Regions from separate parts of the Marinobacter sp. L-13 genome, predicted to be linked through region 2. Evidence: riboswitches for the same ligand, from Rfam matches in the RefSeq annotation. Region 2 holds a riboswitch; the other holds the start of a gene.
What was found. Region 2 has a riboswitch for glycine ahead of AC13DD_RS08705 (trimeric intracellular cation channel family protein). Riboswitches for the same ligand answer to the same signal wherever they lie in the genome.

Region 1 (7,526 bases), on a different contig from region 2:
GCCGGTCCTCAAAGATGGTGCATGGTGGCCTTCGGTACCTGGGCAGCGGGCATTACGGTCTTACCCGGGACGCCGTGCGCGAGCGGGAACGGTTAATGGCGGAAGCACCGGGGTTAATTGAGCCCCTGCGCTTCATCATGCCGCACTTTAAAGGCCAGTTCCCCGGACCGCGCCTGTTCCAGACACTGCTTCGGGTTTACGACTTTATTGCCCGCAACCGAAGCCGCCACTTTCTGACCCCGGCCGAATCCATGCTCTGGGTGCCGGGCCTGACGGGCGAAAAACTCGCCGGCGCCAGCGGTTTTACCGATGCAGTCACCGACGACTCGCGCCTGGTCCTGCGCCTGATTGCCGAAGCCCGGCGGGACGGAGCCATGTGCCTGAATTACACAAGAGCCGGTGAAATAAAGCGCAGCAACGGCGATGTATCCGGCTTGCTGATTCAAGCAGAGGAAAACGATACGCCCATTGAGGTCTTCGCGCCCCTGGTCATCAACGCCACCGGTGCCTGGGCAGATCGGCTGCAGTCCAGCGAGACCTCTGAAGACACCATGCACATCCGGCCCCTGCGTGGCAGCCACCTGGTGCTGCCCTGGTCCAGTCTGCCGGTGTCCTGTTCGGTTTCCCTGTTTCATCCGGAAGATGGCCGCCCGGTGTTTGCCTTCCCATGGCTGGGCACCACCGTTCTCGGCACCACCGATATCGACCATGAGGGAAACCTGGATCAGGAGCCGGTGATTTCTGAATCCGAGACCGCCTACCTGCTTGAAATCGCCTCACGATTGTTTCCGGGCAGCCCCATTACCCGAAGCGACATCCTTTCAACCTGGGCCGGTGTAAGGCCGGTGGTAACCGATGGTACGGGTAAGGCGCCGTCCAAGGAAAACCGGGAACACGCACTTCGGGTGAATCGGGGGCTGGTCAGCATTGCCGGCGGCAAGCTCACCACCTTCCGGGTCATCGCCCGCGAGGCACTCGTCCAGGGGCTTGGAGAAGACGCCAGCAAGGTTCTGCGGCCCGCATCCAAACCGGTGTTTCAGGGCACAGATCACCCCTCAAGGCCAGCCACCATTAGCCACCAGTGCTGGCAGCGACTGCAGGGGTTCTATGGCCCCGAGCTTGATCAACTGCTTGCTTCGGGCCCACTGGAGCCTGTCACTCCAAATCGGGCTTCCAACCTGCTCTGGGCGGAGCTTTGCTGGGCGTGCCGGAGAGAAGATGTGCAGCATCTGGATGACCTGCTTCTGCGACGAACGCGGTTAGGCATGGTACTACCGAATGCCGGCGAAGCCCTTCTCCCGCAGATTCGTAACCACTGCCAGCCGCTGCTTGGTTGGGCTGACCAGCGTTGGGAGGAGGAACAGGCCCGCTATCTGTCGATCTATCACAACGCCTATTCGCTGCCACCGCAGGAGGCCTCCGATGCCAGCTGAGCCGCTCATCCTGGCCATCGACAATGGCACCCAGAGCGTTCGGGCGCTGCTCTTCGATACCAGTGGCAATCTGGTGGGCAAAGGCAAGCAGGAAATAGAGCCCTATTTTTCGAGAGAGCCCGGCTGGGCCGAGCAGCACCCGGACTACTTCTGGGAGCAGCTCGCGGAAGCCTGCCAATTGCTCTGGAGCTCCACAGACGCGACACCGGATCAGGTTGCCGGCGTTACCGTGACCACCCAGCGCGGCACCGTCATAAATCTGGATGAAAATGGACAGCCTCTACGTCCGGCAATCATCTGGCTCGACCAGCGCCATGCAAGGGTAGAAGGCCCCGTCAAAGGGCCCTGGGGATGGCTGTTCAAAGTTGCACGTCTGGCAGACACTATCAACCGGTTCCGGGAAAAAACCCAGGCCAACTGGATCGCTCAGAATGAACCCGAGATCTGGGCCAAAACCCGGCATTTCCTGTTGCTGTCCGGCTATCTCAACTACCGACTCACTGGAGAATTCCGGGACTCGACCGGCAGCCAGGTGGGATACCTGCCATTCGACTATAAAAAGCATCGCTGGGCCGGCCGGCGGGATTTCAAATGGCAGACGATGCCAGTCGAGCCTTCCATGCTGCCTGAGCTGGTTGCACCCGGCGAAACACTGGGCCATTTGACCGACGAAGCCTGCAAGCACCTGGGCCTGGCAAAAAGCCTCCCAGTAATCGCCGCAGCTTCCGACAAGGCCTGCGAAATTCTCGGCTCCGGCGGGCTGACACCCGATATCGGCTGTATGAGCTATGGCACCACTGCCACCATCAACACCACCAGCCAGCGTTACGTCGAACCGATCCGGCTGATGCCGCCCTATCCGTCTGCGTTGCCCGGCCATTACTCGACGGAGGTCATGATCTACCGGGGTTTCTGGATGGTGAGCTGGTTCAAGCGGGAGTTCGGGCTGAGAGAACAGAAACTGGCCGAGGAACGAGGTATCGAGCCGGAAGCGCTGTTCGATGAACTGGTCAAGGCAGTGCCACCAGGATCCATGGGCCTGATGCTTCAGCCCTACTGGTCACCCGGCGTGCGCCAGCCGGGGCCGGAAGCGAAAGGCTCGATCATCGGGTTCGGGGACGTTCACACCCGTTCCCACATTTATCGCGCCATCCTCGAAGGTCTGGCCTACGCGCTCAGGGAAGGAAAGGAAAAAATCGAGAAGCGAAGCGGCGTGAAGATCAGGAAATTGCGAGTGGCCGGCGGTGGCTCACAGAGCGATGCGGCGATGCAACTCACCGCCGATGTGCTCGGGCTGCCGGCCGAGAGGCCTCACACCTATGAGACCTCCGGGCTCGGCGCCGCCATTGATGCCGCTGTCGGGCTAGGGCTGCATCCGGATTTCGACACCGCCGTGGCGAAGATGACCCGGGTTGGCGACGTTTTTCATCCCAACGAAGAAACCCGGGCTCTTTACCAGCGGCTGTATTCCGAGGTTTATCTGAAGATGTACCCTCAGCTTCAACCCCTGTACCGGAAAATCCGCGAGATTACCGGCTATCCCCGGTAACGCTCTCAGCGACCAACTCAGCGGTAATCGCAGAGAGCGTCCAGCCCAGGTGACCGTGACCGGTGTTGTAGAACACGGTCGGCAGGCGACCTGGCCCAACCCTTGGCATCATGTTCGGCAGCATTGGCCGCAAGCCTGCCCAGGGCACTACCTTGCGAGTACAGACACCTGGGAAGCACTGCTCAACCCAACGGGTGAGCGGGCGGATGCGGTCGTCCTTGATATCGCGGTTGTAACCGCTGAACTCGGCGGTACCGGCAACCCGGAAACGACCATCGCCCAGGCGACTGGTGACGATCTTGGTAGCATCGTCCAGCAAGCTGACGGTTGGTGCCGCCTTTTGCGAGGCTTCGTCGTCCAGCTCCACGGTAATTGAGTACCCCTTAACCGGATAGATATTCACCCGGTCACCCAGCTTTTTCGCGAGCCCGCGGCTGCCGACGCCGGCACAGATCACCACGCCGTCAAATGTGTCCCGGGACTGTTCGGTGCCATCGTGGGCGGTCACCCAGGCATTACGCTCATCGGCGCTCAGCTCGGTCACCGTGTGGCCATAACAGGTTTTAACGCCCAGCCGCTTGATGGCATCCGCCAGTCCATTGGTGAACTTGTGAATATCACCGGTGGAGTCACTCTCTGTGAAAAACCCGCCGTAATAGTTGCCGGCCAGGGTCGGCTCGATGGATTTCATTTCCTCCGGGGTCACCGAACGGCGCTCAAGGCCACCAGCCGCCAGCAGGCGCGATACCTTTTCAGCGTGGTCAAACCCGGCCTTGTCCCGGTAGATGTGCAGGATACCCTGCTTCTTCAGATCGAAATCGATGCCTTCTTCCTGCGCCCAGGCAAACAGGTGATCGCGGGCGGCAATAGCCAGGCGAGCGGTTTCCGTGGTGTTTTTCTCGTACTGGGGAATAGCGGCAATGAACTCGGCGAACCAGCTCAGCTTGTGCCAGGACGGCTTGGGATTGACCAGCAGTGGCGCATCCCGGCGGGACATCCACTTTATGCCCTTCATCACGGTCTGCCAGTTGTTCCAGACCTCTGCGTTGGAAGCAGAGAGCTGTCCACCGTTGGCGAAGGAGGTTTCCATCGCCGCATAGCGATGCTTCTCGTAAACCGTAACGTCAAGCCCGCGCTTGGCAAGGGTGTAGGCCGTGGTAATACCAGTGATACCACCGCCAATTACTGCGATTCGCTTCATTCCAATCTCCGTGAGCGCCAAGGGTTTCCTCCCTGCTCGAAATGGCAGAAAGCACCCCTTCCGTCACGGGACCTGAGAGATTCACGAGCCGTTTTAACGAAAACGGTCGTTTGCTCCTTCGGTGTGCCGACTGACGCGATTGTCGACAGCTCTTCGGAAAGTATTCATGCCAGCGGTCCTTTTGCCTGAGAGTTTCCGGGGCAGTTGCTCCTTCGGCGCTGATCGCAAGGGATTCAGTCTCTCCCGCAGACATGTCTGATTGGTAATAAAACCCAACCCACGGGCCTAAACATAGCAAATAACCCGGAGCCAGGAAACCAGCCTCTGCACAGCTTGGGCCGTATGGGTTAAGGTAAAAAGCATGAAACACGCCTTGAAGACCCGAAAACAGCTCCAGCAGCAACTGGAACAGGCCCACGACTACGAGCACTGGTGCGAGGCCGCTACCGCGCTCGATGACATGGACGGGCTGCTGGACTGGCGCGAGCAGGAAGAGACCGGGATGCTGAATGAAAGCCTGATGCGCAAGCACATGGGCCTCATGGACCATTGCCGGCAGAATGGCGACACGCGGCGACTGATCCGGATCCTTCAGGAGAGCCTCTACCGTCACCTGGGCGAATTATCCTATCCCGATCTTTACACCGTGGCGCGCAGCGGCACCAATCGGTTGGTGGGTGAATTCCTGGATGCCGTCGAGACGTCCATGGAATTCATTTGCGACCACCCTATTCCGGAAGTGACAACCGCCCGAAAACTGAAAATGTTTCAGGACGCCGAGCGGGTCTATGGCCGGCCAGCCCTGATGCTCAGCGGGGGTGCGGCCTTTGGTATTTACCACATCGGTGTCACCCGGGCGCTCTGGCGACAGGATCTGCTGCCGGATGTCATGGCCGGTTCCAGCATGGGTGCCATCGTGGCGGGTGCCATCTGCACACGGAACGACAAGGAACTGGCAGAGTTCTTTAACCATCCGGAACGGATTCACCTGAATGCCTTCCGCTGGCTCGGCGTCACGGAAGGCTTGAGGGCCGGCCATGCCATGGATCCACGCCAACTTCAGGAGCATCTCCAGCACAATCTGGGCAGCGTCAGTTTCAAGGAAGCCTATGAGCACAGTGGCCGAACACTGAATATCTCCGTCTCCCCCACCCGCACCCAGCAGAAACCACGGCCACTCATCGAGCAGGCCTACGCCATGACCAGTCAGCAATACCTCGGGGACATCAACATCCATTTCCCGCCCAAGGCGTCCCTTTACCGAAAGGTCCTCTCCAACCCGAGCCCTGAAGATCTCGAGATGTATATCAATCTCGGTGAACAGGCCACATGGCCACGGCTGGACATGATCAAGGACCAGACCAGGATCAGCCGGGCATTCGATCGCTGTATCGCCAGGCTGGAGCAAGAGCTGGAGCAGGAGCAGGAAACCGCAGAGCAGACTGCAACGCCGCTCTAGAGACAGCACCGCCCTACCAATCAGTAAACCAACTAGATAACCCTGGGATCCCGAACTATTCTCATTCTATTGCATCATCGCTTCGCGAAACGTTTATCGCTAATCATGAGGATGCTGACCCGCAATGGATATTGGACAAGGAAGTCGCTCGGCTACCGAGGACAGTGAAAACAGGTTTTACGAGCTGATCGAGAGTCTGCCCATGGTGGCTGTTCAGGGATACGACAGACACCGCCGGGTAATTTATTGGAACGAAGCAAGCGCGCGCATTTATGGCTATTCCCGGGATGAAGCGCTGGGAGAGCTATTGGAAGACCTGATCATTCCCGATCACATGCGCACCGGTGTGATCGAAGCGCACCGCAATTGGCTTGAGAAAAACATCAGCATTCCCTCCGACGAACTCGAATTGAAGCACAAAGAAGGGCACCTGGTCCCCGTCTACTCCAGCCATGTAATGATCAAACAGGACAGCGGCGAATGTGAGATGTTCTGCATCGACATCAGCCTGGAGGAGCAGAAACAAGCCAGAGACGAGCTTTACCGGCGCGCGAGTTTTGACGACCTGACCGGATTACCCAACCGGCATTTCATGGAAGCCGAGTTGTCGAGCCGACTGGATGAGGCTGATCGCCTGCAACAGGAATTAGCGGTCGTTTTTATCGATCTGGACAATTTCAAAATCATCAACGATACCCGTGGCCACCATCATGGTGACAGTCTCCTGAAAGCGGTGGCCGAAACCTTGAGGGCCGAACTTCGAGGCGGAGACCTGTTGAGCCGCTTTGGCGGGGACGAGTTTGTCTTGCTGATCTTCGATTTCGAAGGCCCTGAAGGTATTCATGAACTTGTTTGTCGGTTGATAGACGCTCTGGAACACAGAGTTCATCTGGAAGGCGACTGCTACCAGGTTACCGCCAGCTTTGGCGTGAGCCTTTTTCCGCACAACGGAACCACCGTGGCTGAGCTGATGGGCAATGCAGACGCCGCCATGTATCAGGCCAAAGAAACCGGCAAGAACGGCGTGTGCTTCTACACCCCGGATATCAATGACAGGCTGGTCAGTTATCAGGAAATCACCAACCTGCTCAGAGACGCCTTGAATAACGATGGCCTCGAATTGTTTTTCCAGCCCCAGATCAGCCTCGCGGATCGCACATGCGACTCCTGCGAGGCGCTTCTTCGTTGTTTTCACGGTCAATCCCGGGCAGTTTCACCAGCCATTTTCATTCCCGTGGCTGAAAAGTCTGGCCTCATCAACCGGATAGGCGAATGGGTAATCGAAGCAGCCTGCAAACAGCTCAGCGCATGGAAGAAAACCCCTTTGGAAAACCTGCGGGTTGATATCAATCTCTCGGGACGACAGCTCACCAATCCACACCTTGCGAGCCATATTCTCGAAACGGTGGAACGTTACAATCTTCAGCCTCACCAGCTTGGGGTGGAGCTGACTGAAAACGAGGTTTTCGGCAGCGATGAAAGCCAAACCAAACAGTTGGAAAAACTGAAACAGGCAGGCGTGCACATTTCGATCGATGACTTCGGTACCGGACACTCCTCGCTCGTCTATCTCAGAAAGCTCCCGGTTTGCGGAATAAAAATCGACAGGAGCTTTCTTCAACATGCCATGCAGAACAGCGCCGACATGGCCATCATGGAGGCAATGGTTACCGTCGGCCACAGTCTGGGCCTCAGCGTGCTGGTCGAGGGTGTTGAAACGGATGAACAGGCCCAGATGGTAACGGACCTTGGTTGCGACCTCGCTCAGGGTTTCCTCTATGCCAAGCCCATGCCGGCAAACAAAGTTGAAGAATTCCTGGCCAGCTTCTGACCAGGAAAGCACTACCCCTGTTCAAACTCCCGAACCAACTCCTGCAGGAAATA
Region 2 (7,526 bases):
ATTATTTTGGTAGCGGTGAGTATGACAATCGCCACCTCGGACGCCGGTGGATTTTCGGGATTACTCGCCATTACCCCCTCAGACGAAATGACCGTAGCTGCGGCCATTACCATGGTGTTCGGCACTTTCGTCAGTGGAGGCACCCAGGCTACCAACTGGACCCGTTTTGCCAAATCCGGAAAAACGGCGGTGATTGCGACCCTACTGGCGTTCTTCCTCGGTAATGGACTGATGACGCTGATTGGCGCCTTTGGTGCTCTGGTTTACCAGCAGGCGGATATCGTCGATATCATGGTGGCGCAGGGGCTGGCGACCCTGGGTATTCTCATGCTCTTCCTGAATCTTTGGACAACGCAGGATAATACCGTATACAACTTCGCCGTGGCCGGCTGCAATATGATTCGAACCCGCCGGCGCAAGCTGGTGACGGTGGGCGGTGCCGCCATCGGCACAGTGCTGGCTGTTCTGGGTATGTATGAGTGGCTTATCCCGTTCCTGGTGTTGCTTGGAACCTTCATTCCGCCCATTGGCGGCGTCATCATGGCCAGCTATTTCATTGGCTATAAGCGCGAGTACCCGTCACTCGAAACGGCGACCTTGCCCGCGTTCAATATTCCCGGGCTGGCGGCCTATGCCATAGGCTCGGCAGCGGCCTATACCTCGCCATGGATCGCGCCGATTGTTGGCGTACTGGTTGCCGCGGCCAGTTATGGTGTAGTGCTTGTGGTCAGTGAGGCCGTTCGTGATCGCCGGGCCCAGGTTCTGGGAGCGGTGTAAATGGCCCTGACGTGCCGTGACATTCCGGAGCTCCCTGGCCTTGGGGCCATCCATCTGCGGGGTGGGAGTTCCGGCGCAGACAACACGGTGCGCTGGCCTTATCTGGCGGAGAACCGGTCTTTCACCAACTGGGTCAGGGGTGGCGAGCTGGTATTTGTCACCGGTATCAGCCGCCACCGCAGCCCGGCCAATCTGGCCGAGTGCCTCTATGAAGGTCGGGACTGCGGTATATCGGGGCTGGTTGTGCTGACCGGCGATGCCTACATCGGGCAGCTACCGGCCATGTTAAGTCGTCTGGCGGATGAGCTGGCCATGCCGTTGTTTGAGCAGCCTTACTCGCTGCCAATGGTGGATGTGACCGAAACCATCGCCCGGGCGATTGTCGCATCGGAGCGGTCGCAAGAGCCCCGGGAAGGCGGGCTGGCGGAGGCGCTGATAGCCGGTATCGGCAGTCATCAGCTCGAAGGACTTATCCGGCAGTACCTGCCTGAGGTGGAAGCCGGGTTGCTGGACAGTAGTCGAGATCTCCTGGAGGTATGGCTTCAGGAGCGTGGAAACCAGTGCGCCATGGCTGAAGCCCTTGGCTGCCATAGAAATACCATCCGGAACCGGATGAATCGGTTGGTCGCGGAGATGCCTCCGGAGTCTGAACCGAATGAATATTTCAAAACCCTGGTGCTGGCCCATCTGTTGTCGCGGCCATGATTCAAGCCAGCGGAAAATCTGTGTGGAGATGTTATGAGTGAAAATCTGAACGCTATTACCAATGCTCGGTTGCAGGGCCGTGAGGGGTTATTCCGGCTGACCATCACCGATGGAAAATTCAGCAGTGTCACGGCGCAGGATGCGACTGAAAGCGTTGCCGAGAACCAGCTGGACGCCGGCGGAAATCTGGTCGCTCCTCCTTTCGTGGAGCCGCACATCCACCTGGATGCGGCCATGACCGCCGGCGAGCCACGCTGGAACCAGAGTGGTACCTTGTTTGAAGGTATCGAGTGTTGGTCTGAGCGCAAAGCCAGCCTGACTCACGACGACGTGATCGGTCGGGCCGAACAGACGTTGAAGCTGTTTGCCGATAACGGCATTCAGCACGTCCGCACCCACGTGGACGTGACGGACCCCAAGCTGACAGGGCTGAAGGCCATGCTGGAAGTGCGTGAGCGTATGGCTGACACAGTAGACCTGCAGATTGTCGCTTTTCCCCAGGAAGGTCTCTGGTCATTTCCCCAGGGCAAGGAGCTGATGGAAGAGGCGGTTCGTCTGGGGGCCGATGTGGTCGGTGGCATTCCCCATTTCGAATTCACTCGAGATTACGGCGTTGAATCGGTTCAATGGCTGGTGGCGTTGGCCCACAAAAACGACCTTCTCGTAGACGTGCATTGCGACGAGATCGACGATCCCGAATCCCGATTCCTGGAAGTGCTCGCTGCCGAGGCGCTCAAGCTGGATTATGGCTCACGGGTCACCGCCAGCCATACCTGTGCCATGGGCTCGTACAACGACCATTACTGCAGCCGGCTGTTCCGCCTGTTGAAGAAATCCGGCCTGCGCTTCCTGTCGATGCCCACCGAAAGCCTGCACCTGCAGGGCCGCTTCGATGGTTATCCGAAACGTCGTGGCCTGACCCGGGTTCCGGAACTGCTGGATGCGGGACTGAAGGTGGCCTTCGGCCAGGATTCCATCCGCGATCCCTGGTATCCACTGGGCAACGGCAACATGCTCCGTACCCTGGACGTAGGCCTGCACGCCTGCCACATGCTGGGCATGGGTTGGATTGATCGGTCGCTGGAGCTGATCACCGACAACGGTGCTGCAGCATTGGATCTGGACGAATACGGCATCGAGGAGGGACTTCCGGCTCGCTGTGTTGTTCTGCAGGGGCAGTCGCCCTACGAGGTGCTGTTGGGCCAGTTGCCGGTTGCCGCGTCTATTCGTGATGGCCGTGTTCTGATAAACCGGCAGGGTTGATGCCCGTTGAAGTAGAAGCTACAGATTCCCCGGTTTGCTAACCGGGGAATCTGCTCAACTACTCTGGTGTTCAGCGTAGCGACTTCAGGGCCGTTGCCCATTTCGCCATTTCGTCCAGCATGGCATTGGCAGAGCCGGTGTGATGCTCGGCAGGGAGGAAGTTGCGCTGGTCATCCAGTTTCTCCCACGGCATCTGCACCATTACTCCTTCCACCATCGGCATCATTTTCAGCGTAGTAACCAGCTGCTTGGCAACCTGGGCTGAACGGAGTCCACCGGAAACACCGCCGTAGCTGACAAACCCGCAAGGCTTATAGTTCCACTCGTTGTATACGTAGTTCAACGCGTTCGTGAACGATGGCGGCGGGCAAAAATTGTACTCGGGAATGACGAAGACGTAGGCATCTGCCTTATTTACGCTCGCTGACCAGGCTTTGGTGTGCTCATGCTCATATTTCTGCATGCGAGGATGGTTGGCCTCGTCGTAAACCGGAAGCTTGAACTCAGCTAGATCGACCAGTTCGCTGGAAAACGTTCCCTGGTCATTGACCAGAGAATTGAACCAGTGGGCAATGGAAGGGCCGATTCGGCCGGGGCGCGTGCTGCAGATGATGGTTTGTAGTTTCATGGGGTGTCCTTAGATAGCGGCCACAAGCCGTCGAAGGCTGCTTAGTGAATCCGTGTAGGAATGGCTGCTTAGTGAATCCGTGTAGGAATGTCTGCTTGGAAAAGCAGCATAAAGGGCGCCTCTTCAAAAAGATAACGGAGTAACCAGTAAGAATTAGTCAAAAATTCTGAGCCTATCAGCCCGCCGCCTCGCTCGACGTTAGCTTCCTATCTCTCTATAATGCCCGGTCTCGCAGGAGAGTGGGCCGTTGGCCCCGCCGAAGGCGCAAACTCCCATAAACGCTCAGGCACAGGTACTGCGAGCATCATCTAACGCCGTCTGGAGAGCGACTGCCACCGCAGTCCACCGAAGGGGCAAGCAGAGCCAGGCTCTGTAAACTCTCAGGTATCAGGGACAGGGGGAGAGGCCACAGAAACTCAGGAGTCCTGTGTGCTGACCTCTATCTATATGATTGCCATTACCGCCGAAGCCATGTCGGGAGCCCTCACCGCCGGGCGGAGGAACATGGATCTGTTTGGTGTCGCTGTAATTGCGTTTTTTACCGCCCTTGGTGGCGGAACTGTCCGGGACATTCTTCTGGGTAATTTCCCAGTCACCTGGACCCAGCACCCTCGCTATATCTACATGACCATTACCGGTGGCCTGGTCACCATCGTGATTGCGCGCTTCATGCGGCATCTGCATCAGTTGTTTCTGGTTCTGGATGCCATAGGTCTGGTGGCTTTTACGGTTATTGGCTGCAATGTCGCGCTCAAGCTGGGCTATGACACCGTGGTGGTGGTCATGGCCGGCATCACAACAGGGATCTTTGGCGGTATCATCCGGGATATCTTATGTAACCGCACCCCGCAGGTGCTGCGCCACGAACTCTACGCCAGCGTTTCACTGATGGTGGCTTTCCTGTACCTGACCTTGCTTCGCCAAGGGGTGGGCGAGAATGTCACTCTTTTGGCCGCTTTCAGTCTCGGGCTGCTTCTGCGTATGGCGGCCATTCGCTGGGGGTTGTCGTTGCCAGTATTCAGCTATTCGCAGACACGCTGGGAATGAGCGCGATGTGGGTTTGAGAAAGCCCTCGAATTGTGGGCATGGTCTAGCCTCAGACCTTTTCATCGTTTCATTTCCTCGTGAACTGAGCTAACGTAGCTTGCTAAGATTTTTCCTTTTTCAGAGTCGCTGAGTTTCAAAATGAAAACCGGTTTTTACTTCATCCATTCCGTTTTATCAGCGGCGGCATTTCTGGCTGCCGGGCCTCGCCGTATTTGCCATTCCTTTCGCTGAATTCGTCGAATCCCTCGTCGAATTCGGCGAAACCCTCTGAACACATCCCCCAACTGAACCTTGCCTTGCGGGCCTATAGGAGTCGGTATGTCCGAACGTCCAGCTATTTATGTCTTAGAACAGGATTTTGATCGTTTATCTGCGATGTTGGAGAAACAGCTACATGGCACTGAAACAGCCGAAGCGCTTGCGCTCGAGCTTGATAGAGCAACTCTGGTTGATGCCGCAAAGCTGCCTTCCGGCACCGTCACCATGAATTCTCTGGTCCATTTTAAAAATGAGAGTAACGACGCCGAGTACACGAAGAGACTCGTGTACTCGACCCCGCGAGACGGAAGCGAGGAGTGTGTATCCGTCCTGGCTCCGGCGGGTGCAGCCTTGCTGGGTCTTCGGGTAGGCGATCGTATTGATTGGCCTTTGGCTGGAAAGAACCAGCTGCGTCTGAAAATTATCCATGTGACTCACGCAAACTGAACGAGGAAGATGCATGCACCAGAAAGCCCCCCTTGACCAGCTGTATGAGCAGGTCGTCCTGAGAAATCCCGCGGAACCTGAATTTCATCAGGCCGTTCTGGAAGTTCTCGACTCGCTGGCGCCGGTGATTGCCAAGCATCCCGAGTATAAGGAAGCGAAGCTCCTTGAGCGTATTTGCGAACCAGAGCGGCAAATCATTTTCAGGGTCCCCTGGGTGGATGACTCTGGTACCGTGCAGATCAACCGGGGGTTTCGCGTTGAACTCAACTCGGCCCTTGGGCCCTACAAGGGGGGCTTGCGGTTCCATCCTTCCGTCAATCTGGGCGTGGTGAAATTTCTGGGTTTCGAGCAGATCTTCAAGAACTCTCTGAGCGGTATGCCGATCGGCGGAGGCAAGGGTGGTTCCGACTTTGATCCCAAGGGCCGATCTGACAATGAGATCATGCGGTTTTGCCAATCCTTCATGACCGAACTGTATCGGCATATTGGCGAGTACACCGACGTGCCAGCAGGCGACATCGGCGTAGGAGCCAGGGAGATTGGTTTTCTGTTCGGGCAATACAAGCGCCTCACCAACCGTTACGAATCTGGCGTGCTGACTGGTAAGGGCCTCGGATGGGGCGGTGCTCGTGTGCGCAAGGAAGCGACAGGTTACGGAACGGTTTATTTTGTCCGGGAGATGCTGGCGGCTCAAGGTTCCGATCTGGAGGGCAAGGACGTGGTAGTTTCCGGCTCCGGGAACGTCGCAATTTATGCGATGGAGAAGGTTCAGCAGTTTGGGGGCAGGGTGATCGCCTGCTCCGATTCCAGTGGCTACGTTTACGACCCGGCCGGAATCGATGTTGGGCTGGTTCGCCAGATCAAAGAGACGGAACGCGGCCGAATCAGCGATTATGCCGCCCGGCGGCAGAATGGAAGCGATTACGTGCGCGGGGCGTCCATTTGGGAACTGTCCTGTCAGGTAGCCCTGCCGTGCGCCACTCAGAACGAGGTGACCGGGGGCGACGCGAAGGCGTTGATTCGCAATGGCGTCCTGGCGGTTGCTGAAGGTGCCAATATGCCGTGCACTCCAGACGCGGTGAAGTTGTTCCGCGACGCCGGCATTTTATTTGGTCCTGCAAAAGCGGCTAATGCCGGTGGCGTGGCTACCAGCGCGCTGGAAATGCAGCAGAACGCCTCCCGGGACTCCTGGAGTTTCGATTACAGCGAACACCGCCTTAAGGACATCATGATCGAAATTCACCGCTCCTGTTTTGAAACCGCTGAAGAATACGGCCGGCCGGGAGACTACGTATTTGGCGCCAATACCACAGGCTTTTGCCGGGTTGCTGATGCGATGCTGGCGTTTGGGGTTATTTAAATAGTCTGGAGGCGCCTTCTGCTCGTGTAGCGCAGGCCTGCCCTTTGCCGAGGCGGGACTAAACGGGGTATTCATTAATTCAGAGGTAGCATGACTTCAGTATCGAGATCCGGAGTCTTTTTACTATCCGCAGCGTTCTCCGCAGTTTTTATGGGAACGATCGGTGCCATTTCGGTCTATGCGGGGGTGGGGGCCGAGACGGTTACCTTCTATAGGCTCTTCATTGGGGCCGTTTTGGTGGCGGTTTATCTGCTGGCAACCAGGCAACACAGCAAGATCTTTATGTGGCCCGGTATGAAGGTGTTGGTAACCGGTGCTTTCCTGGCGGGTTTCGTGATGTTTTACATCCTGGCAATGGATTACACCAGTATGGCGAACGCTGTTATGGTGCTTTATCTGGCACCAGTGACGGCCTCTGTGGCGGCTCATTTCTTTCTCGGAGAGCGCCTCACCTCGGCCAGTGTTGGATTGGTCGGATTCGCGCTGCTGGGCTTCGCCATGATGATGGAATTCAACTTCAACCTGAGTGGACGGGCAGAAGAAGCCATCGGTCTGGCCTATGCTTTCTGCGCCATGCTCTGTTACTCGGCGTTTATGTTAACCAATCGTTCCATGGATGACCGTGTTCATGTGTTCAGCCGCAGTGGTTACCAGATGCTCGCTGGTGCTTTGTGCATGTTGCCGCTGGTGCTGCTGGAGAGCGAAGTCATTTCCGGCGCGCAGTGGGGGTGGTTGATTGCTGCCGGTATTCTGCCGGGTTTCCTGGCCATCCTGTTGGCCGTTATCGCTCTGAGGTCTCTGCCCGCGGCCACGTTCGGCACCCTGGCTTATCTGGAGCCCATTACCGTTGTGGCGCTTGCGTGGATACTGTTTGATCAGGGCCTGAATAGCCTCCAGCTGGCCGGCTGCGCCCTGATCATTCTGGCGGGTATTGCGCAGGCGTTGCTGCTGAACCGACGTTCAGAAGCTGAGGAGATACCGGGAGTGCTTGCGGATCTGGATTCCACGGTGTCGGGAGAGAGTTGAAGTTCCGGGAAATGG

Region 1: another riboswitch for glycine. It lies ahead of AC13DD_RS17895 (D-amino acid dehydrogenase); the one in region 2 lies ahead of AC13DD_RS08705 (trimeric intracellular cation channel family protein).

The regions. Positions count from the first base shown of each region.
Region 1 is NZ_JBSXNQ010000065.1:59,121-66,646, forward strand. Features, by position in the region: gene AC13DD_RS17885 (glycerol-3-phosphate dehydrogenase/oxidase) at 1-1,433, shown strand, start outside; gene AC13DD_RS17890 (FGGY-family carbohydrate kinase) at 1,423-2,982, shown strand; gene AC13DD_RS17895 (D-amino acid dehydrogenase) at 2,963-4,183, opposite strand; glycine riboswitch at 4,347-4,439, opposite strand; gene AC13DD_RS17900 (DUF3336 domain-containing protein) at 4,545-5,642, shown strand; gene AC13DD_RS17905 (putative bifunctional diguanylate cyclase/phosphodiesterase) at 5,767-7,473, shown strand; gene AC13DD_RS17910 (condensin complex protein MksE) at 7,485-7,526, opposite strand, start outside.
Region 2 is NZ_JBSXNQ010000050.1:139,741-147,266, forward strand. Features, by position in the region: gene codB (cytosine permease) at 1-777, shown strand, start outside; gene AC13DD_RS08690 (PucR family transcriptional regulator) at 778-1,482, shown strand; gene codA (cytosine deaminase) at 1,516-2,745, shown strand; gene AC13DD_RS08700 (NADPH-dependent FMN reductase) at 2,816-3,373, opposite strand; glycine riboswitch at 3,596-3,681, shown strand; glycine riboswitch at 3,682-3,780, shown strand; gene AC13DD_RS08705 (trimeric intracellular cation channel family protein) at 3,821-4,420, shown strand; gene rnk (nucleoside diphosphate kinase regulator) at 4,739-5,125, shown strand; gene gdhA (NADP-specific glutamate dehydrogenase) at 5,139-6,485, shown strand; gene AC13DD_RS08720 (DMT family transporter) at 6,576-7,511, shown strand.